3 linked regions of the Methylomagnum ishizawai genome follow. The protein of the gene in region 2 binds, or shares a complex with, the protein of the main gene of each other region. Links are inferred from orthologs where the notes say so. Each region holds a gene or a part of one and is shown on either strand. Other genes may lie near its edges. The genes, in order: secG, secY and secA.

Region 1 (7,187 bases), 1.1 Mb from region 2 along the record:
GCGACCAGGAGCAAGACGTTGGAACCCAAGGCCAGGATCGAGAACAAGCCGAACACGCGGTAATACACGATCATGAATATCGCGATGGCGACGAAGCCATAGCCGTTGGAACTCACGCCGCGCTCGATGTTCTCCTTGCCCATGCTGGGACCGATGGTGCGTTCCTCGACGATATCGACCGGCGCGGCCAGGGCGCCGGCCCGCAGCAACAGGGCGAGGTTGCGGGCTTCCTCGGTGCTGTCCAGCCCGGAAATCTGGAAGCGCTTGCCCAGGCGGTCGCGGATGGTCGCCACGTTGATGACTTCCTCCACCTTGCGGTGCGTCGTCACCTTCTGGCCATCGACCTCCTTGGTCTCGGCCTTGTTCTCGATGTAGACCACGGCCATCGGCTTGCCGATGTTCTCGCGGCTGACATCGGCCATCTTACGGGAACCGGGACCGTTCAAGGTCACGAACACCGCCGCCGAACCGGATTGCTGTTCCAGGCCGGAAGAGGAATCGACGATCTGGTCGCCGGTGACGATGATCTTGCGTTGCAGCAGGAGGGGCCTGCCATTGCGGTCCTTGTAGAGCCGGGAACCGATGGGGGTCTTGCTTTCTTCGGTGGGGGTCGGGTGTTCGGTATCGACCAGCCGGAATTCCAAAGTCGCGGTCGCGCCCAGGATTTCCTTGGCGCGGGCGGTATCCTGCACGCCGGGCAACTGCACCACGATACGGTCCTCGCCCTGCTGTTGGATCAAGGGTTCGGCCACGCCCAGTTCGTTGACGCGGTTGCGCAGGGTGGTGATGTTCTGGGCCACGGCGAGGCGGCGGATTTCGCGTTGCTCGGGTTCGGTGAGGGTGCCGCGGATCACGGTGTCCTGGATGTCCAGGGCCAAGCCGCGCACTTCGCGCTTGATGATGTCCTTGGCTTGGCCCAGGGTGGCGAGGTCGGCGAATTTCACCACCACGGCCTTGCCATCGCGGTCCACCGATTGATAGCGGACCTTGCTTTCCCGCAGCAGGGAGCGGATGTCCTCGGCGTAGCGTTCCTCGGCCTGGGTCAGGGCGGCGTCGGTATCGACCTGCATCAGGAAATGCACGCCGCCCCGGAGGTCGAGGCCCAGGTACATGGGCTTGGCGCCCAAGGCGCGGAGCCAATCCGGGGTCGCGGGGGCGAGGTTGAGCGCCACCACGTAGTTGTCGCCCATGCCGGTTTGCAGGGCGTCGGCGGCCTTGATCTGGTTATCGGTCTGGGCGTAGCGGATCAACAAGCGCTTGTCCGCCAGTTCGACCGATTTGGGTTTCAGCCCGGCGTCGCCCAGGAGTTTTTCGACCTTCTCGACGGTGGTCTGGTCCAGCTTCGCGCCCCTGGACGGGGAAAGCTGGACCGAAGGGTCTTCGCCGAATAGGTTGGGCAGCGCGTAAATGACCGCGAGCGCCAGCACGGCGAGTATCAAAAGGTTTTTCCAAAGTGGAAAGCTGTTTCGCATGGTTGCTGCCTAATAGCGGGCGATGCCGGGGGAAGGCATCCGCGATGGAAGGACTCCCGTTTATTATTTTTCGGCCTTCTTCCTGGCCTTGTAGGTGCCCTTGGGAACCAGGGACGCGATGGCGTGGCGCTGCACGTAGATATGGACGTTGTCGGAAAGCTCGAGCTGGACGAAGCTGTCGTCGAGGTCGGAGACCTTGCCCAGGATACCGCCGGTGGTGACGACCTCCGCCCCCTTGCCGAGGCTGTCGAGCATCTTTTTCTGTTCCTTGTTGCGCTTTTGCTGGGGCATCACGAACAGGAAGTAGAACACCGCCAGGATGCCCAGCGGCAAGATCAAACCGGCCAGACCCGGTGCCTGCGCGGCCTGGGCGGGTGCCTCGGCCATTGCGTCGGAAATGAAGAAACCCATGATCGATCCTTTGCTTAGCGTTGGATAAAGCGCGGCATTATGGCACAAAATCCGCAACGATTTCTCTCCGCCGACGAAGCCGGAACCGGGTGGCGGCCACGGCCCTAAGCTTCGCCGTTCCGTTGCCGGGCGTAGAAATCGGCGACGAAGCCGTCCAGGTTCCCCGCCCCGATGGCCGCCCGCAATCCCGCCATCAGTTCCTGGTAATAGAACAGGTTGTGGATGGTATTGAGCCGGGCGCCCAAAATTTCCCCGCATTTGTCGAGGTGGCGCAGATAGGACCGGCTGTAATGGCGGCAGGTATAGCAGCCGCATTCCCCGTCCAGGGGCCGGGTATCGCGCTGGTATTGGCTATTACGGATACGGATCGCGCCGTTGCGGGTGAAGAGATGGCCGTTGCGGGCGTTGCGGGTGGGCATGACGCAATCGAACATATCGATGCCGACCCGCACCGCCTCGACGATATCCTCGGGCGTGCCCACGCCCATCAGATAGCGTGGCTTGTCCTGGGGCATCCGGGGCATCAGGGCGTCCAGCACCCGCGCCCGGTCTTCCTTGGGTTCGCCCACCGACAAGCCGCCGATGGCATAGCCGTCGAAGCCGATGGCCCGCAAGCCCTCGACCGATTCCAAGCGCAGCGCCTCGTATACGCCACCCTGCACGATACCGAACAAAGCCGCCGGGTTGTCGCCATGGGCCACGCGGCTGCGCCCGGCCCAGCGCAGGGAGAGCCGCATCGATTGCGCCGCCTGCTCGTAGGTGGCGGGATAGGGCGTGCATTCGTCGAAGATCATCACGATATCGGAACCCAGCTCGCGCTGCACCGCCATGGATTCCTCCGGTCCCAGGAACACCTCGCTCCCATCCACCGGCGAGCGGAAGCGCACCCCCGCCTCGCCGATCTTGCGCATAGCCCCGAGGCTGAACACCTGGAAGCCGCCGGAATCGGTGAGGATCGGCCCCTGCCAGTGCATGAAGCCGTGCAGATCGCCGTGCAACCGGATGATTTCGGTGCCGGGCCTGAGCATCAGGTGGAAGGTGTTGCCGAGGATGATATCGGCCCCGAGGCCGGCGAGTTCCTCCGGCGTCATCGCCTTGACGGTGCCGTAGGTGCCCACCGGCATGAAGGCCGGGGTGCGCACCCGGCCCCTGGGAAACACCAGTTCCCCCTGGCGGGCCGCGCCGCAAGTGCTGCTTATGTTGAATTCCATGGGATTTTTCCGGGGTCGGAAACGAAATCGGCCCACCGGATGGGTGGGCCGAATCGTAAGCGGGTTGCTTAGTGTTGGTGCCGATGGTCGGATTTGAACCGACACGACTTGCGTCACCACCCCCTCAAGATGGCGTGTCTACCAATTTCACCACATCGGCAGCTAGACAGGCTGGGCTAAGAAAAGGACTTATTGCGCTGGCGGCGCGGGAGGGGTGTCGGTGGCCGCCGGTACATCGGATTTCTTAGCGGGTTCCTCGACGATGGGAGGAAGGTCGCGCTGGGCTGGATTTTCCGTCTGCGGAACATCCATGATGTCATGCCCCTTATTATCGAGGTTCCCGGCCATGTATGCAAGGCTTAAGCTGGTCAGGAAGAAAATGGTTCCCAGGATCGCCGTGGTGCGCGACAGGAAGGAGGCCGCGCCACGGGCACCGAACAACGTGTTGGAACCGCCGCCGAAACCGACGCCCGCGTCGGCACCGCGCCCTTGCTGCAACATCACCAAGCCGATGACCGCCGCCGCCACCAAGACATGAAGAATCGTTAAGACCTGATACATAACCGGAAATCTACCTAATTAAGCCGCGAGGCAAATTGCGAGGAAGGATTTGGCATCCAAGGAAGCGCCGCCGACCAAGCCACCATCCACATCGGGCATCCCGAACAGTGCTTCGGCGTTATCGGCCTTGACGCTGCCACCGTAGAGGATTTGGAGACCTTCCGCCACGTCCGCGTCGAGCTTGGCGATTTGGCCGCGGATATAGGCGTGGACTTCCTGGGCTTGCTCGGTGGTGGCGGTGCGGCCGGTGCCGATGGCCCACACGGGTTCGTAGGCGATGACGGCTTTGGACAGGGAAGCCACGCCGCACAGGTCGAGGACGGCCTGCAATTGTTCGTCGATCACGGCGAAGGTCTTATCCTGTTCGCGTTCTTCCAGGGTTTCGCCGACACAGAAGATGGGGGTGATGCCGTGTTCGATGGCCTTGGCGTAGCGGGCGGCGACCAGGGCGTTGGTTTCGCCGTAGACCAGGCGGCGCTCGGAATGGCCGACGATGGCATAGGCGCAACCGAATTCCTTGAGCATGGACGCGGAGATTTCGCCGGTGAAAGCGCCTTGGTCCTGGTCGGCCACGTTCTGGGCACCGAGGGCGATGGATTGACCGGCCAGCATCGCGCCGAGTTCGGGGATGAACACATAGGCGGGACAAACACCCACCTGGGCCTTGGCGTCGGCGGGCAAGCCCGCGAGCAGGTCCGCCAATAACTGCTGCGCGGTCGCGCGGGTGCAGTTCATTTTCCAGTTTCCAACCACCAAGGGACGGCGCGCCATAGCTAGCTCCTGAGTTGAGTAAATCGCGGAAGCTTACTGAGTTAAACAGCGCATTTCAAGCTAAGAGCGCATCGGGCCGGGTAGCTGGGCGTGAAACTCCGTTTTCCCCACATCCGACCCGCCCGCAGCGGGCCTAGATGGCATGTCAAATGGATGGGATCGCTGTTAATCCAGATTTATGATAAGGAGAATCATGCCAACTATGGCTTGATCTGGACAAGCCGGGCCCGATTAGCGCTATCAAGAACCACGCCCACCACAATAAAGCCACACATTCTAGCCAATCCACAAGCAGCATTTCAACGTAAATAAGTCACTGAATTTTGCTGCAATCGGGCTTAGGCTTGGCTGTGACTTATTGGGGTTGCTTTCCGGGCGGAACCGCCCTGGCAGCCTACCGGCCAAGCCGAGGCCCGCCGAGCCCCTTCCCAATCCCCCCAACCTCCAACCAATACACGAATCCATAACCTCTAAAGCCATAGGTGAAAACAAATCCCAGAAACCCAGGAATCCCCATGATCCCCTACTACCTCGCCATCTACGCCATCGGCACCGCGATCATCCTCTATTTCGCCCGCGAAACCAAAAGCTTCCTGGCCAGCCATGCCAGCATCGACCACCCGGACGGGCTCGAAGCCTTCAAACGCCTCGCCCGGCGCAATATGACCATGGCCCTGCCCTATGGCTTGTTCATGATCGTCGGCGTCGCGCTCGGCCTGCATATCGTGCTACAGGACAACCTCGCCGGATTCAGCCTGTTCGCCGCCGCCAATATCCCGTTCATGGCGGCGGCCCTGGCCCTGCGTAGGCTGGAAATCCAAGCGCGGGAACTCCCCTGTACCGATCCCGTTTTCATCGTCGAATACAACCGGGTTTCGCGCTCCTGGCTGCAAGACCTCTGGCCCAAGTTCTGAAATACCCGGCCAGGACGGCTTTCCCGCCCGTCCTGGCTCCCTGTCCCGCCGTGGCATAATAGGGGCCATCCGCCCATCCACCAGCCCCCCATGCCCCCGACCTCCGAACCGCGCATCACCCGCGCCCGCATCCTCGCCCTGGCCCAGGAGTTCGGCTTCCAGAACATCGGCATCGCCGGCATCGAACTCGCCCAGGCCGAACAACGGCTGGCGGATTGGCTCAAGGCCGGATTCCACGGCGCGATGGACTACATGGAACGCCACGGCAGCAAGCGCGGCCGCCCCGCCGAACTGGTGCCCGGCACCGTGAGCGTCATCAGCGCCCGCATGGACTACCTGCCGGAACCCCGCGCCCAAATGTGGCAAAGACTGGAAGACCCGGACAGCGCCTACATTGCCCGCTACGCCCTGGGCCGCGACTACCACAAGCTTTTGCGGAAACGCCTGCAACAACTGGCCGAACACATCGCCCAGGAAATCGGTCCCTACGGCTACCGCGTCTTCACCGACAGCGCCCCCGTGCTGGAAAAACCCCTGGCCGCCCAGGCCGGACTCGGCTGGATCGGCAAGCACACCAACCTCATCGACCGCAAGGCCGGTTCCTTTTTCTTCCTGGGGGAAATCTACACCGACCTGCGTCTGCCGCCCGACGCGGAGACCACGGCCCATTGCGGCAGTTGCGCGGCCTGCCTCGCTATCTGCCCCACAAAAGCCATCGTCGCGCCCTACCAATTGGATGCCCGCCGCTGCATTTCCTATCTCACCATCGAGTGGCGCGGCCCCATTCCCTTGGAATTCCGGGAAGCCCTGGGCAACCGCGTCTACGGCTGCGACGATTGCCAATTGGTCTGCCCTTGGAACCGCTATGCCCAACCGACCCAGGAGCCCGGTTTCCTGCCCCGGCACGGGCTGGAGACGGCGGGCCTCGTTGAATTATTCGGCTGGGACGAGGCCGAATTCCTGCGGAAGACCGAAGGCTCGGCCATCCGCCGCATCGGCTACGAATGCTGGCTGCGGAATCTCGCGGTGGGATTGGGCAACGCGCCCCAGGGACCGGAAGTCCGTGCCGCGCTACGGGCGCGGACGGAACATCCTTCGGAACTGGTGCGGGAACATGTGGCCTGGGCCTTGGAACGGCAGGGCGGTTTTTAACCCGCCCTTCAATTCATATTCCGCTGGTTCCACAAATTCTCGATGAACACCAAACGGCCATTCTCGAAGCGCAGCAGTTTGGGTACGTTGCCATGGCCGGCGTCGGAGTAATACCACTCCTCGACCTCGACCGGCACCGTGCTTTGCACCGGCACCTGCACGCAGAACGTCCGGGGCTGGTTCACCACCCTCATGCCGCCCTGGCCGTCCGGCATCCTGATGGACTCGAACTGGGTCTGGCAATTGGGCACGAAATTGGTGACCAGCCGCCACTCGGTGCGGCGGTCGCCGGATTGCGGATCGCCGCATTTTTGATCGACATCGAACTTGGTCTGGCCTTCCTCGATGATCCAGCCGTTGCAGCGCCAAGCCCAGGCCTGGGCGCTCATCCCCAACAACAGCAAGCCTATGAATAAACGTCGCATGGGAAACCTCCACGGCATCGGGGCGACTCGGGTTGGCATTAGAATTTGGCGGCGGAACCCGCCTCCCAAACCCCCACCGCCGGCAAGCGGCGATCACACTGTCATCATAAAGCGGCCATGTCCACGGTAAAAATACGCAGCAGACAACAGGACGGCTCCACCCTGGTCCATGTCCTCATCGAGCATCCCATGGAAACCGGACGCCGCCGCGACGAAACCACCGGCGAGTTAATCCCGGCCCATTTCATCGAACAAGTCCTGTTCGAGCAT
Region 2 (7,380 bases):
CTCTTCTGCTTAACTTGCACTTTGGACCTAAATATCTAGCCATAACCAAAAAACCCTTAAATCTTTAACATTAAACTCGGCGACGCTTAGGTGGACGACATCCATTATGTGGAATTGGCGTATCGTCAAGTATGTTAACAATTTTAAAGCCGAGATTATTCAAAGATCTAACTGCTGACTCCCGACCTGGGCCAGGACCTTTAATCTTGACATCTAAATTTTTTACACCAAATTCTTTAACTATATTACCAACTTTCTCTGCTGCGACTTGAGCAGCAAATGGTGTGCTTTTACGCGAACCCCGAAATCCAGAAGCACCTGCCGTTGCCCACGCCAACGTGTTACCTTTTCGATCAGTAATAGTAATAATTGTATTATTAAAGGAAGCGCTGATATGAACTATTCCATCAGATATATCGCGCTTTATTTTTTTTACTGGACGGCTAGAAGCTGCCATATCCGAACCTCTTATGAACTAAATTTTACTTGCGAATTGGACGACGCGGGCCTTTTCTTGTGCGAGCATTGGTACGAGTTCTTTGTCCATTTACTGGCAACCCCCTCCTATGACGCAATCCACGGTAGCAGCCTAAATCCATCAATCTTTTGATACTCATAGCCGTTTCGCGGCGCAAATCACCTTCAACAGTGAACTTAGCAACTTGCTCACGAATGCGTTCTATATCTGCTTCTTCTAAAGTTTTTACTTTAATCGAAGGATCCAATCCTAAACTTTCACAAATAAGCGATGCTCTTGTTTTCCCTATACCATAAATTGCAGTAAGAGAGATGCCCAAATGCTTATGATCTGGAATATTTACTCCAGCTATACGAGCCATCTATATAACCTCCAAAAACTAAAACGAAATTAACCTTGCCTTTGTTTGTGCCTGGCATCTTTGCAAATTATACGCACAATGCCTTTTCGCTTCAGTACCTTGCAGTTCCGGCAAATTCTTTTTACAGACGCACGAACCTTCATACTTATTCCTCATTTAAAAATAATGATACCACGTAAATCCATTTGAACGCTCTAGTCAGCTTTAGTCAGCTTTTGCCATATTTGTTTTTTTCAAAAGCCCTTCGTACTGATGAGATATTATATAGGTTTGAATTTGGGACATAAAATCCATAACCACAACAACAATAATCAGTAACGAGGTTCCTCCAAAATAAAAAGGCACATTCCAATACAATATCAAAAATTCAGGCAATAAACATACCGAAGTAATATACATTGCGCCAACCAAAGTCAATCTGGTCATAACACTATCTATATAGTTCGCGGTATGCTGTCCAGGCCTGACCCCAGGTATAAATGCACCAGACTTTTTTAGATTCTCAGCCGTCTCGTTCGAATTGAAAACCAGAGCCGCATAGAAAAAGCAGAAAAAAACTATAGCCGTTGCGTAGAAAAACACATATAGCGGTTGACCAGGAGAAAGAGTAGCCGCTATATCCTGAAGCCAAACCAAGCTTTCGTTATTTCCAAACCATCCTGCCAAAGTCGCAGGAAATAATATTATACTGGAAGCGAATATCGGAGGAATAACACCTGACATATTAAGCTTAAGAGGCAGGAAGCTTTTGTGAGCAGCATACATCCTACGACCATCCTGCCTTTTGGCATAATTGATAGTAATCCGACGCTGACCTCGCTCTACGAACACTACTAGCGTTGTTACCGCTAGCGCGATAGAAAACAATACGATGATACTAAAAGGGCTAAGCTCACCTGTCCTAGCTAACTCTAATGTACCTCCTATTGCCGTAGGCAATCCCGCAACAATACCAGAAAAGATAATTATGGATATGCCGTTTCCTATTCCTCTCTCAGTAACTTGCTCACCTAACCACATTAAAAAAATAGTACCGCATACTAAAGAAGTAGCGGTAACAAACACGAACTGGGCACCCGGATGGATCACTACCGGGAATCCAGCTGCGGATTGGTTTTGCAAAGCAAAGGCTATTCCTATAGACTGAAACGTGGCTAAAAACACAGTTCCATAACGGGTATATTGATTTAACTTTTTTCTCCCAGATTCCCCTTCTTTTTTAATTTGCTCCAACTTTGGCACTACACCCGTCATTAACTGCACAATAATTGATGCAGAAATATAAGGCATAATTCCGAGAGCAAAAATACTTAGCCTTTTTAAAGCTCCCCCAGAGAACATATTCACCATATCAAGGATGGAACTTCCTTGATTAGCAAACATCGCAGCCAAGGCTCTTGGATCTATACCGGGTATCGGGATATGAGAGCCCACACGATATACGATAAGAGCACCCAACACAAACAAAAGCCTTTGCCTCAGTTCGGTAAGCCTCCCGAAGCGATTAGATAAGGAGGAGCTGATATTACTCACTTAAACCTCAACTTTTCCACCAGCTGCTTCAATTTTTACTTTAGCGCCCTTAGTCACACGGACTTCACTAGCCACCGTAATCTGGGCGTCAATATTTCCAGAATCTATAATACTTATCACTTTAACTTGGAAAGGAACCAAGTTAGCTTGTTTAAGCGCCGCAATAGTTATCGTTTGCCCAGCAAATTTAGCTAATTCCGCTATCGTAACCTCTGCGCGCAACGCTTTTTTATGCGTATTGAACCCAATCTTAGGCAGGCGGCGTTGCAAGGGCATCTGTCCACCTTCAAAACCCACTTTGTGGAACCCGCCTGCCCTTGCTTTTTGTCCTTTATGTCCTTTGCCGCACGTTTTCCCAAGAGTGCATCCAATGCCTCTGCCAAGACGTCGTGAGTGCTTTTTACTTCCTTCTGCTGGTTTAAGATTATTTAAGCGCATCAAACTTCCTCTACTTTCAGCATATAAGCGATCTTATTTATCATACCTAAATTGGCCGATGTAGCCAAGACGCGGACGACTTGATGCATTCTACGAATTCCAAGTCCTTTCAAGCAAGCTTTATGAGATTGAAGCCTACCAATGTCGCTTCTAATCTGTTTTACCACAAGGATTTTATCGTTCATTCGGCTTGCCCTCAGCATATATCCTTTCCACGCTCTTACCCCTTTTCGCGGCAATTGCTTTAGGATCTTTAATATCCGTCAGCCCTTTAATTGTGGCACGCACAACATTTATAGGGTTATTAGTACCAATACATTTAGCAAGCACGTTATGAATCCCTACCACCTCAAACACCGCTCTCATCGCACCTCCCGCGATGATACCGGTACCTTGTGATGCTGGTTGCATAAAAACTTTAGCCGCACCAGTACACGCAGTGGTTGCATAATGCAAAGTATCACCATCCAAGCTAACCTTGCGCATATTCTTACGCGCCTGTTCCATGGATTTCTGTATCGCCACAGGGACTTCCCTAGCCTTGCACAGGCCATATCCAACGCGTCCGTTGCCATCACCGACCACTGTAAGCGCAGTAAAGCCGAACTGACGACCACCTTTTACAACTTTAGCAACACGCCGGACAGCTACCAGCTTTTCCTGAAGCCCTTCAATTGCGTTGCTTTGAATGTTGATATTTGCCATAACCGCTCCTAAAAGACTAATCCCGCTTCACGAGCGGCATCAGCCAAGGCCTTAACTCGACCATGATATTTAAACCCAGAACGATCAAATGCTACAATCGTTATACCCGTAGAAAGCGCACGCTCTGCAATACTTTTCCCAATGAGCTTAGCCGCTTCAATGTTCCCAGTATTCCTAATATCTGATTTTAAAGAAGATTCAAGAGTCGATGAACTCGCCAAAACCACTGAACCATCCGCGCTCGTTATTTGAGCATATATATGCCGGGGAGTGCGATGAACTGATAATCTATTAACCCCTAAATTTCTAATAATTTGTCGGGACTTGTTCGCACGTTTTAACCTTGCTGCTTTTTTATCCATAACCAAGCCTACTTCTTTTTAGCCTCTTTCTTTATAATCTGCTCATCCGAGTATCTAACTCCCTTACCTTTATAAGGCTCTGGTGGTCTATAAGATCGGATGTTTGCGGCGACTTGCCCTACCTTTTGCTTATCGCAACCTTTGATTACAATTTCAGTTTGCGTAGGGGTTTCTACCGTTATATCGTTTGGGACAGGGAACTCAACCGGATGAGAGTATCCTAAACTTAAACTAACAATATCACCTTTTGCTTGCGCCCTGTATCCAACGCCCACCATGCTAAGCTTCCGCTCATATCCAGAGCTAACTCCAGACACCATGTTAGCTATATTAGCTCGGGTTGTCCCGGCTAAAACATTTTGAGCCTTATTTATCCGGTCGTAAGATATAGTAATCTGCCCATCCGATATTGCTACCGTTACGATAGGGCTGAGTTCCATAGATAAAACACCCTTACCGCCCTTCACAGTAATTTGGTTATTTTCCAATACGGCTTCTACCCCTTTCGGGATGGGGATAGGATTTTTTGCTATTCTGGACATTTACAAATCCCTAGATAAGTTATGACACTATACAGATCACTTCGCCGCCATGGCCCTGTTTTTTAGCATCGGTACCAGTCATCAAGCCCTTAGATGTTGAAATCACAGCTACACCCAATCCTCCCAAAACATTTGGCAAGTGCGATTTTGTTTTATATACCCTACATCCAGGCTTACTAACCCTTTGAATATTCTCAATGACAGGCAGCCCCTTGTAATATTTGAGCCTTATTGTTAGTTCGCTTTTCCCTAAGCTTTCTTCAACATTAAAAGATTCTATATATCCTTCATTTTCCAAAACACCACAGAGCGCGACTTTGAGATTAGATGAATGCATCTTAACTTCCGCCTTGCTCGCTGCTTGGCCGTTACGAATCCTCGTAATCATATCTGACAACGGATCAGTCATGCCCATTATTATATGCCCTATTTTATACTTAGCAACTTATATATAAACTATGTTTAAGATATGCTACCAACTCGCTTTTGTAACTCCTGGCACATCCCCTCTCATAACAGCCTCACGCAGTTTGTTCCTTGCCAAACCGAACTTTCTATAATATCCATGAGGACGACCAGTCAAATTACAACGGTTACGCACTCTCGAAGATGAAGAATCACGAGGTAGCTTCTGAAGCTTTAGTTCAGCCTGATTCTTTTCATCTTCGCTTGCAGTAAGACTGCTAATTATAAGCTTTAACTCTTCCCGCTTATTTTTATATTTTTCAATCAACTGTAAACGCTTACTTTCGCGTGCAATCATAGACTTTTTTGCCACTTTAGATCACCTTATGTACGGAATGGAAACTTAAAATGCTCAAGCAATGCACGAGCCTCTTGATCAGAAGAAGCGCTAGTTGTAATAGTTATATCTAATCCTCTAACCGTATCTACCTTATCGTAATCAATTTCTGGAAAAATGATCTGTTCACGTACACCCATACTATAATTGCCGCGCCCATCGAAAGATTTCGAGCTTAATCCTCTAAAATCTCTAATTCTTGGAATCGCAACAGTGATCAGTCGATCCAGAAATTCATACATTTTTTCACGACGCAAAGTAACTTTACATCCAATGGGCATCCCCTCCCTGATTTTAAAGCCCGCAATCGATTTTCTTGCCAAAGTTATAACCGGCTTTTGGCCGGAAATTTTTTGCAGATCATCAATAGCACTTTGAAGTACTTTTTTATCAGCTACCGCCTCCCCCACCCCCATATTCAAAGTTATCTTTTCGAGTTTAGGAACCTGCATAATAGACTGGTAATTAAACTGCTTACCTAACTCAGCAACAATCTGCTTTTTATATATTTCACTCAATCTAGCCATAACCTTATTTCCTTGTATCAAACATCTACGGTTTCATTGGTAGATTTAAAGTATCTAACTTTTCTACCATCAGCCAATAACCGAAAACCAATTTTATCTGCCTTATGAGTGCTGGGATTATATAAAGCTATGTTTGAGATGTGTATAGGCATGGTTTTTTCAACAATCCCACCATTAATCCCCTTCATTGGTGCGGGTTTCTGATGCTTACGCACCATATTTACCCCTTCAACCAATGCATAGCCATCAACCGGAAGAGAAAGTACATTTCCACGTTTTCCTTTATCTTTTCCAGTTAAAACTACAACTTGATCGCCTTTACGAATTTTTTGCATTTTACCATCCCCGTGCTAGATTACTTCCGGTGCCAAAGAAATAATCTTCATAAACTTTTCTGAGCGCAACTCTCGTGTAACCGGACCAAAAATCCGGGTACCTATCGGTTGATGCTGGTTGTTCAGTATAACAGCAGCATTACCATCAAATCGGATCACTGATCCGTCACCACGACGAACGCCTTTGCGGGTTCTAACCACTACGGCATTATATACTTCGCCTTTTTTCACGCGACCCCTAGGTATCGCTTCTTTAACACTGACTTTTATAATATCACCGACATTGGCATATCTGCGATGCGACCCCCCTAAAACCTTGATGCACATTACTTTGCGAGCACCACTGTTATCTGCCACATCAAGGCAGCTTTGCATTTGGATCATTTAAACCACCTTAAATCAAAATTGCTGAATTTAAAAAACTTCTTTTTTGTTCACTCAGCTATCACGTCCTTCAATCTTGACGAGCTTCCATACCTTTCTTTTTGAAATAGGACGGCATGACACAACGAGAACCTTATCACCTTCACGAGATTCGTTTTTTTCGTCATGCGCCAAAAGGGTGCTAGACTTCCGAATATATTTTTTATAAGTTGGATGAGGAACTAGTCTTTCAATTTGCACACAAATGGTTTTATCCATTTTCACACTAACTACTGTGCCAAGCAGCGTACTCGACGTTTTTTGCTCGCTATTCATTACGCACCTTCTCTTTGTCCTAACATGGTATAGATTCTAGCGATATCACGTCTTACGAGTTTAATGCGATCAGGCTTGCTAATCTGACCGGTTGCTTTTTGCATTTTAAGATTGAACTGCTCTTTACGAAGGTCAAGTAGTAAACCGTTAAGATCAGCAATTGATTTCTCTTTTAATTCGTTCGCTTTCATCACATTACCGTCCTGACAGAAAACACGGTTTTGACAGGCAATTTAGCAGCCGCTAGGCTAAAGGCTTCCCTAGCCAGTTCCTCATTCACCCCTTGCAATTCGTACAACATGGTCCCTGGCTTAACCTCGGCTACCCAGTATTCAACGCTGCCTTTACCACTCCCCATGCGGACTTCCAAAGGTTTTTTAGAAATCGGTTTATCGGGAAATATTCGAATCCATATTTTTCCGCCACGCTTGACGTGCCTGGTGATTGCTCGGCGGGCCGCTTCAACTTGTCTGGCGGTCAGACGGCCCCGCTCAATCGACTTTAAGCCAAACTCGCCAAAACTCACTCGATTGCCTTTTTGGGCTAGACCGCAATTACGTCCTTTATGCTGTTTGCGGAACTTCGTTCTTTTTGGTTG
Region 3 (7,654 bases), 2.3 Mb from region 2 along the record:
ACCGACCACCTGGGCCGCAACGCCCTGCATTGGGCCATGGTCGAAGCATTCCGCGAACCCAAGTTCGCCCAGGGACCGTTCGCGGCCATCTACGAACGCATCGCCCCGGCCAGCATCGACCTGCGGGTCGGCGGGCGGCTGGTGCGCATCGACCGCCATCTGACCGAGTATTTCCTGTTCCAAACCCTGTGGGCGCAATTCAGGAGCCGGTTCCTGAAGCACGAATGGGGCGATTTCCCCTCGTTCGATACCGGCACGATTCTGGAGGCTTGGCAACACCTGCCCAAGAACGTGCTGAAACCCGAACGCAACAAGCGCCAGCATCTTTCCAATGTGCTGTCGCGCAACGAGATGGACCGGGATTACGCCTATAACCGGCGCTTGTTCAAGCGGATGCGCCAGGGCTGGTATCTGTTCAACCCCGAGCTATCGGTGCGGCGCAAGACCCCCGAGGGCGAAACCTGGGTTCCGGTGTACGAGGCGCTGAACCTCAAGCTGGTGAAGGAATTCGCCCAGCCGCCGCTGTGGACCTATATCGACAACCTGCTGAAGAGCGGTGGGATCGAGCCGCCGGAGGGCGTGCCGGTGGCCTGCGAGCGGCGGGAGCGGCGTTTGCAGCACGACCGCGAGGCGGAAGCGGCGGCGCGGGCGCGGATGCAGGCCGACACGGAACGGCAGCGGCGCGAGCGGGAGGAGGAAATCCAACGGATGCTGGAGGCTTATAAACAGCGGAAGCCTGGAAAGGGGAAGAAGAAATAGGGCGGGTTCCGCCGGATTCCCAAGCCCGGCTTGCTGTGGCAAGACCGGCGCTTGGGAACGGGGGACATCTTGGATCAAGTCCGATATTCGGCGTTGATCCTGACGTAATCGTAGGAAAAATCGCAGGTCAAAACGGTCTGGCTGGCTTCGCCCCGGCCCAGGGCCACGCGGACCAGGATATCGGGCCGGGCCATGACGGCGGCACCGGCTTCCTCGGTGTAGCCGGGGGCGCGGCCACCGTGTTCGACGATCAAGACATCGCCCAGCCAGATCGACACGCCGTCGATGTCCAGCCCCACGCAACCGGCCCGCCCCACGGCGGCGAGGATGCGGCCCCAATTGGGATCGCTGGCGAAGAAGGCGGTCTTGACCAAGGGCGAATGGGCGATGGTCTTGGCGACGGCGTGGGCCTCGGCCTCGTCCTGGGCCGCGTCAACCTGGACGCGGATGAACTTGGTGGCTCCTTCCCCATCGCGGACGATGGCCTCGGCCAAATCGGCGCAGACTTCCCGCACCGCCTCGGCGAACAGGGGGAACCCGGCGCTGTCGAGGCGCAATTCCGGGTTGCCCGCCGCGCCCGAAGCCAGCAGCACGCAGGCATCGTTGGTGGAAGTGTCGCCGTCCACGGTGATGCAGTTGAAAGTGACATCGACCGCCTTGCCCAAGGCCGCTTGCAGGCTGGCCGCTTCGACCTTGGCATCGGTGGCGACGAAGGCCAGCATGGTCGCCATATTGGGCTGGATCATCCCCGCGCCCTTGGAGATGCCGGTGATCGTCACCGTATGGCCGTCGAGTTCCAAGGTCCGGCTGGCCAGCTTGGGCCGGGTGTCGGTGGTCATGATGGCGCGGGCGGCGCGTTCCCAGCCGTTTTCGGTCAGCGCGGCCAGGGCTTCGGGCAGGGCCGCTCCGATCTTGTCCACCGGCAGGTATTCGCCGATGACGCCGGTCGAGAACGGCATCACCCGCTCGGCGGCACCACCGGCCAGATCGGCCAACAAGCCGCACGTGGCGCGGGCATCCTCCAGGCCCCGCAGGCCGGTGCCGGCGTTGGCATTGCCGGAATTGATGAGCAACCAGCGCGGCTGCCGGGCCAGATGCTCGCGGGCCACGATGACCGGCGCGGCGCAAAAGGCGTTGCGGGTGAACACGGCGGCGGCGCTCGAACCCTCCGCCGCTTCGATCACCAGCACATCGTCCCGGCCCGCCCGCTTGATGGCGGCCCCCGCCGCGCCCAGGCGGATACCGGGAACCGGCAGGGCTTCCATGGATTTGACGATTCGGCTCAACTCCCTACCCTCCGCTTCAGGCCAGCTTGCCGTGGCATTGCTTGAATTTCATGCCCGAGCCGCAAGGACAAGGATCGTTGCGGCCCACCTTGGCGAACGGACTGGTCGAAGGCACCGCCGGACGCTGCCGTGGCTCGGCGGGAGGAGCCATTCCAGGCTCGGCCTCGGCACCAATTTCCAGGGCGCTGCCCGCCTCGGCGTGCTGGAACTGCATCTCCACGGGGGCGCTGCGCTGTTGCTCCTCCATGACCTTGACCTCCTCCTCGCTGCGCACATGCACCTTGGAGACGATGCCGATCACCTCGTGCTTGATGCCGTCCAGCATGGAGGTGAACATCTCGAAGGCTTCGCGCTTGTATTCCTGCTTGGGGTCTTTCTGGGCGTAGCCGCGCAGGTGGATGCCCTGGCGCAGATGGTCCATGGCGGCGAGATGGTCCTTCCAGGCGCTATCCAAGACCTGCAACATCACGGTCTTCTCGAAATGCCGCATGATCTGCACGCCGACGGACTCGACCTTGGCCTCGTAGAGCGCGTGCAATTCCTCGATGAGCTTTTGCTTGAGGCGGTCTTCGTACAAATGGGTATCCGCGTCCAACCAAGCCTGGACCGGCACCTTGGAACCCAGGTCGCGCTCCAGGGCTTCCTCCAAGCCCTTGACATCCCATTGCTCTTCCAAGGTGTGGGGCGGGATGAATTGCTCGAACAACTGCGCGCCCACGGCTTCGCGGGCTTCGGTGATGGCGGCGGAAATATCCTCGACCTGCATCAGTTCGTCGCGCATGTGGTAGATCACTTTGCGCTGGTCGTTGGCGACGTTGTCGTATTCCAGCAATTGCTTGCGGATATCGAAGTTGCGGGCCTCGACCTTGCGCTGGGCGTTCTCGATGGCGCGGGTGACCCAGGGGTGTTCGATGGCCTCGCCCTGTTGCATCCCGAGCTTCTGCATCAAGGCCGCCACCCGTTCGGAGGCGAAAATCCGCATCAAGGGGTCTTGCAGCGACAGATAGAAGCGCGAGGAACCGGGGTCGCCCTGACGGCCCGAACGTCCACGCAACTGGTTGTCGATGCGGCGCGATTCGTGACGTTCGGAACCGATGACATGCAAGCCGCCGGAAGCCACCACGTCTTCGTGGCGCTGTTTCCATTCGGCCTTGATGCGGGCGACGGCGACCTCGTCGGCGGGATCGATCCCGCGCATGTCCTCCTCCACGCTACCGCCCAGCACGATGTCGGTACCGCGCCCGGCCATATTGGTGGCGATGGTGATGGTGCCGGGCTTGCCGGCCTGGGCCACGATATGGGCTTCCTGCTCGTGGTGCTTGGCGTTCAAGACCTGATGGGCAATGCCCTCGCGGCGCAGCAACTGGGAAATGACCTCGGAATTCTCGATGGAGGTGGTGCCGACCAGGACCGGCTGGCGGCGCTGCACGCAATCGCGGATATCCTCGACGATGGCGTTGTGTTTTTCCTCCACCGTGAGATAGACCAAATCGCCCAAATCCTTGCGCGATACCGGCCGGTTGGCCGGGATGCACACCACTTCCAGGCCGTAGATTTGATGGAATTCGGTGGCTTCGGTGTCGGCGGTGCCGGTCATGCCGGACAGCTTGCCATATAGGCGGAAATAGTTCTGGAAGGTGATCGAGGCCAAGGTTTGGCTTTCGTTCTGGACCTGGACGTTTTCCTTGGCCTCGACGGCTTGGTGCAGACCTTCGGACCAGCGGCGGCCCGGCATGGCGCGGCCCGTGAATTCATCGACGATGATGACCTGGCCCTCGCGCACGATGTAGTCCACGTCGCGCTGGAAAATGGCGTGGGCCTTGAGCGAGGCGTTGATGTAGTGCATCAAGCGGATGTTGACGGCGTCGTACAGGCTCTCGTTGGGCTGGATCAAGCCATGCTGGACCAGGAGCTTCTCGATGTGTTCGTGGCCGGCCTCGGTCAGGTAGACTTGGCGCGATTTCTCGTCCACCGAGTAGTCGCCGGGACCGTGTTCCTTTTCCTGCTTGGTCAGGTGCGGCATGAGGACATTGACCTTTTGGTAAAGGTCGCTGCGGTCCTCGGAAGTGCCGGAGATGATCAGGGGCGTCCGCGCCTCGTCGATGAGGATGGAGTCCACCTCGTCCACGATGGCGAAGAATTTGTCGCGCTGCACCCGCTGTTCCTGGCTGAAGGCCATGTTGTCGCGCAGGTAGTCGAAGCCGAATTCGTTGTTGGTGCCGTAGGTGATATCGGCGGCGTAGGCTTCGCGGCGTTCCTCGTTGGACAGGTTGGTGACGATGGTGCCGACCGTGAGCCCCAGGAACCGATAGATGCGGCCCATCCAATCCGAGTCGCGGCGGGCGAGGTAGTCGTTCACCGTCACCACATGCACGCCTTTGCCAGGAAGGGCGTTGAGATAGGCGGCCAAGGTCGCGACCAGGGTCTTGCCTTCGCCGGTCTTCATCTCGGCGATCTTGCCGTCGTTCAACACCATGCCGCCGATCAACTGCACATCGAAATGACGCATATCGAGGACGCGCCAGGAGGCTTCCCTGACGGTGGCGAAGGCTTCGGGCAACAGGGAATCGAGGGTTTCGCCCCGCGCCAGCCGTTCGCGGAATTCCTGGGTCTTGGCGCTGAGGGCGGCATCGGACAGCTGCTGGAACTCCGGCTCCAGGGCGTTGATCCGTTTGACTATTTTGGTTTTTTTCCTGACGATGCGATCGTTGCGGCTACCAACGATACTTTTGACCAGCTTGCCTAGCATTGCGGGTGGTTCCCAATCCGAACTACAGAATCCGGGGATGATACCGTAAAAGCGTGGCGTTTATAATGATTCGAGTTTCCGCGGAGCTCTCACGGAGAGCCCGCCCCGCGCCGATATCCCCTCTTCCCCCCGGTTCCCACCATGGCCGACCACCCCGAACCCGTCCGTCAACACCTGCGTAGCGAGGGTCTCGCGGCGCTCCGCACCGAATTGGACAAGCAAGCCCGCCTGCTCCAGATCGTGCGCCAATCCCTGCCGGCCCCCCTGCGCGAACATTGCCGCCATTGCCTGCTGGAAGCCGGCGGCAAGCTCCTGCTCTACACCGAATCCGCCGCCTTCGCCTACCAGCTCAGGTTCTACGGTCCCGCCGTCGCCGCCCAGGTCGCCGAAGCCGCCGGCCTCGAAACACCGCCCGAGGTGCGGGTCCGCAACCTGACCCCCAGCGGCGCGGAACAAGCCCCCTATGCCAAGCCACGGGTGTTCCAGCCCCCGCCCGCGAGCGTCGCCGAACTGTTGCGGGAAAACGCCGCCGCCACCCCGCACGAAGACCTGCGGGAAGCCCTGTTGCGCCTGAGCCGGACCGTGGACGAATTCAACCGGCGCGGCCCTTTGGAAGAGCCGGACGGCACGCCCGACACCGGGCCGGGGCGATAGCCCCTCGATAGCCCCTCCGCCACCCGGTCCGGCGGATTCCAAGCGCAAGGCCCGCCATCCCCGGCCCGCAAAAAAGCCGCCATGCCCAGGCATGGCGGCTTTTTCCTGTTCCAGCCTCGCCCGCCGGGGACGGGAATCGCCGATCCCGTCCCGGCGCTATCCGCGCTTAGAAACGGCGTCCGGCACCAAAGCCACCCCGGCCACCGCCGAAGCCGCCGCCGGCGGGACGATCCTCGCGCGGACGGGCTTCGTTGACGGTCAGGTTGCGGCCTTCGACATCCTTGCCGTGCAACGCGGCGATGGCGGCCTGGGCCTCCTGGTCGCTGCCCATCTCGACAAAGCCGAAGCCTTTGGAACGGCCCGTTTCGCGGTCCATGATGACGTTGGCGGATTGCACCACGCCATGCGGGGCGAACATCGCTTCGAGATCGCTGTTGCCGATCCGGTAGCTCAGGTTGCCGACATACAGTTTCTTGCTCATAAAAACTCCAAGGGACAAAAAGACGAATAACGTAAAGGGTTGGGGTGGGATCCGGCGGGTGTCAGCGGCGCTTCCTGCCGCCGCGCCCACCGGGGCGTTCTTCGTTAACACGCAGACTGTTGCCGCGTAGGTTGAATCCGTTCAGGGCGCTGATCGCGGCCCGGGCCTCGTGGCCCTCCATTTCGATAAAGCCGAAGCCGCGGCAACGGCCTGTGAATATGTCGCGCGCCAGGTTCATCGACCGGACCCGTCCGTGTTCGGCGAACAGCGCGGTGAATTCCTGCTCGGTGAGGTCGGGCGGCAGATTGCCCGCGTATATTCTCAGCATAAGATTCCTCGGGTTGTGGCCCGGTGCCTGGCGGCACGACGCCAATCCTGGCGCGGGCGGGCGATAAAGGTGACCACAGGATCGCTTCCGGGGGAGGCATCGCGTGCGGTTTGCGGGAGGAGGCGGGGCTAGCAGAGAGGTGCCGGGAGGCAGTGACTGACGGGAAGTTCCGAATCCTCGGGACGCAGGCCATACCCGCGTCGCCGACAAACTAAGGACAGCATACGCTGTTTCTGGGAAAACGCCTAATCCTAATCGGGATTTCCAGCGTTCAGCGCGACGCGACCAGCCTGGGTCCCACATTCAACAAAGTCACCCGCCCCCCCAAGAGATGCACGCCACCCCGGCGGCGGTTGTCGCCGGTATCGCTGTACTCGAATTCGTAGACGCGCCACCAAGCGATCCAGCCCTCGGCGGTGCGGGTGGGCCGCAAGCGGGCCAGGACCACGGTCTCGTCCAGGAATTGCAAGCCCTCGGCCCGGCAGGCCTCACGCACGGCGGCGAGGGCGGTTTCCCGCGCCTGGGTGTTTTCGTACCACAGCCAGCCGCATCCGGCCACGGCCAGGAAGATCAGTATTTCCACGGTGTTCATATCGGGTTCGCGCACAGGTTCATTGGTGGGTGCCCAGCGTGCCGGCGGTCGCGTCCGGGGTGGGATCCAGGAGCGTCGTCCAAGCTGCCCTCGGCCTGGGCCGGGAACCGGGTCCTGGGCGGGATGGCGGCGCGGGCGGGGTCACGCCCTGGGCGCGGCACCGTTGCCGACCAGGATATCCCGGACATTGGCGGCGATGGTCTGGGCGAGGTCGTCGGTGGGCAAATCGTTGGCGTCGGTGCCGAAGGGATTTTCCACCTCCTCGGCGATGATTTCCAAACTGCCCAGGACGTAGAAGATAAAGGTGGTGAACAGCGCCGTCCAATAGCCGAAGGAATCCACGAACACGAAGGGCATGGACACGATGTAGGCGAACACGAACTTCTTGATGAAGAGGCTATACGAATAAGGGATCGGGGTTTTCTTGATCCGCTCGCAGGCCCCGCAAATCTCGGTGAGCTGGCTCAGGTCGGGGTTCAACATCAGGACGTGTTCGGCGGTCAGGTCGCCGCGCCGGTAAAGGCCGTCGATCTCCGCGAACAAATAGGCGGCGACGGCGTTGGGGGCATGGCGGATCGGGCCTTTGTGGGGTGGGTTGGCGTCGCGCAAATGGTCCTTCAGGGTCGCGGCGTAGGCGCCCAGTTGGGTGGCGAGCGCGGGGCGGACGGGATGGCCCTTGCGCAGATAGGCGTTGAGCTTCAAGGCCAGATTGCGCGAGGTATTGACCAGGGAACCCCAGAGCTTGCGCCCTTCCCACCAGCGCTCGTAGGCGGTGTTGGTGCGGAACACCAGGAGCAGCGAAATC

What was found.
Region 1: secY (region 2) and secG share a complex: the UniProt entries of both Escherichia coli proteins name them as parts of the sec protein translocase complex. The link is inferred for Methylomagnum ishizawai from one-to-one orthologs.
Region 3: the proteins of secY (region 2) and secA are in contact, whole or in part, in a crystal structure (PDB 3DIN), measured with the Thermotoga maritima proteins. The link is inferred for Methylomagnum ishizawai from one-to-one orthologs. Residues at the interface, in WP_004081795.1 of Thermotoga maritima: Glu108, Gly109, Glu110, Glu111, Ala236, Glu237, Arg238, Arg239, Ile240, Thr241, Ile242, Gln243, Tyr244, Ala245, Arg246, Arg247, Val248, Thr249, Gly250, Arg251, Arg252, Val253, Tyr254, Gly256, Ala257, Ser258, Thr259, Tyr260, Leu261, Pro262; in WP_004082002.1 of Thermotoga maritima: Glu261, Ala262, Arg263, Lys300, Ala301, Arg302, Thr303, Ile304, Ile305, Leu323, Tyr324, Asp325, Pro326, Val329, Ser330, Tyr333, Ile336, Lys340, Phe345, Val349, Glu363, Phe364, Tyr374, Ser375, Gly376, Gly377, Glu393, Ile395, Thr482, Ser483.

What each region holds. Positions count from the first base shown.
Region 1 is NZ_AP019783.1:2,138,272-2,145,458, reverse strand. Bases 1,970-4,775 are described here. They hold secG (preprotein translocase subunit SecG), read right to left. Parts: upstream 3,656-4,775; coding sequence 3,284-3,655; downstream 1,970-3,283. Other genes in these bases: tpiA (triose-phosphate isomerase), read right to left, coding at 3,674-4,426; tgt (tRNA guanosine(34) transglycosylase Tgt), read right to left, coding at 1,988-3,094. In the rest of the region: protein translocase subunit SecD, read right to left, coding at 1-1,472; preprotein translocase subunit YajC, read right to left, coding at 1,536-1,883; K5658_RS09795 (hypothetical protein), read left to right, coding at 4,942-5,340; tRNA epoxyqueuosine(34) reductase QueG, read left to right, coding at 5,431-6,492; K5658_RS09785 (DUF2845 domain-containing protein), read right to left, coding at 6,501-6,917; thiosulfate oxidation carrier complex protein SoxZ, read left to right, coding at 7,035-7,187. UniProt on the Escherichia coli protein: Subunit of the protein translocation channel SecYEG. Overexpression of some hybrid proteins has been thought to jam the protein secretion apparatus resulting in cell death; while this may be true it also results in FtsH-mediated degradation of SecY.
Region 2 is NZ_AP019783.1:1,027,955-1,035,334, reverse strand. What follows is about bases 209-3,207. They hold secY (preprotein translocase subunit SecY), read right to left. Parts: upstream 2,373-3,207; coding sequence 1,044-2,372; downstream 209-1,043. Other genes in these bases: rpsE (30S ribosomal protein S5), read right to left, coding at 2,985-3,207; rpmD (50S ribosomal protein L30), read right to left, coding at 2,810-2,995; rplO (50S ribosomal protein L15), read right to left, coding at 2,373-2,810; rpmJ (50S ribosomal protein L36), read right to left, coding at 869-982; rpsM (30S ribosomal protein S13), read right to left, coding at 483-839. Outside these bases: rpsD (30S ribosomal protein S4), read right to left, coding at 1-43; more of rpsK, read right to left, coding at 71-208; more of rpsE, read right to left, coding at 3,208-3,515; rplR (50S ribosomal protein L18), read right to left, coding at 3,524-3,877; rplF (50S ribosomal protein L6), read right to left, coding at 3,886-4,419; rpsH (30S ribosomal protein S8), read right to left, coding at 4,439-4,834; rpsN (30S ribosomal protein S14), read right to left, coding at 4,892-5,197; rplE (50S ribosomal protein L5), read right to left, coding at 5,209-5,748; rplX (50S ribosomal protein L24), read right to left, coding at 5,766-6,083; rplN (50S ribosomal protein L14), read right to left, coding at 6,099-6,467; rpsQ (30S ribosomal protein S17), read right to left, coding at 6,522-6,782; rpmC (50S ribosomal protein L29), read right to left, coding at 6,782-6,973; rplP (50S ribosomal protein L16), read right to left, coding at 6,973-7,380. UniProt on the Escherichia coli protein: The central subunit of the protein translocation channel SecYEG. Consists of two halves formed by TMs 1-5 and 6-10.
Region 3 is NZ_AP019783.1:3,304,241-3,311,894, forward strand. The notes cover bases 1,862-5,134. They hold secA (preprotein translocase subunit SecA), read right to left. Parts: upstream 4,795-5,134; coding sequence 2,062-4,794; downstream 1,862-2,061. Other genes in these bases: argJ (bifunctional glutamate N-acetyltransferase/amino-acid acetyltransferase ArgJ), read right to left, coding at 1,862-2,024; K5658_RS15050 (DciA family protein), read left to right, coding at 4,936-5,134. In the rest of the region: K5658_RS15035 (UvrD-helicase domain-containing protein), read left to right, coding at 1-759; more of argJ, read right to left, coding at 834-1,861; more of K5658_RS15050, read left to right, coding at 5,135-5,448; K5658_RS15055 (RNA recognition motif domain-containing protein), read right to left, coding at 5,615-5,929; K5658_RS15060 (RNA recognition motif domain-containing protein), read right to left, coding at 5,991-6,257; K5658_RS15065 (DUF3301 domain-containing protein), read right to left, coding at 6,529-6,849; K5658_RS15070 (bestrophin family protein), read right to left, coding at 6,991-7,654. UniProt on the Escherichia coli protein: Required for protein export, interacts with the SecYEG preprotein conducting channel.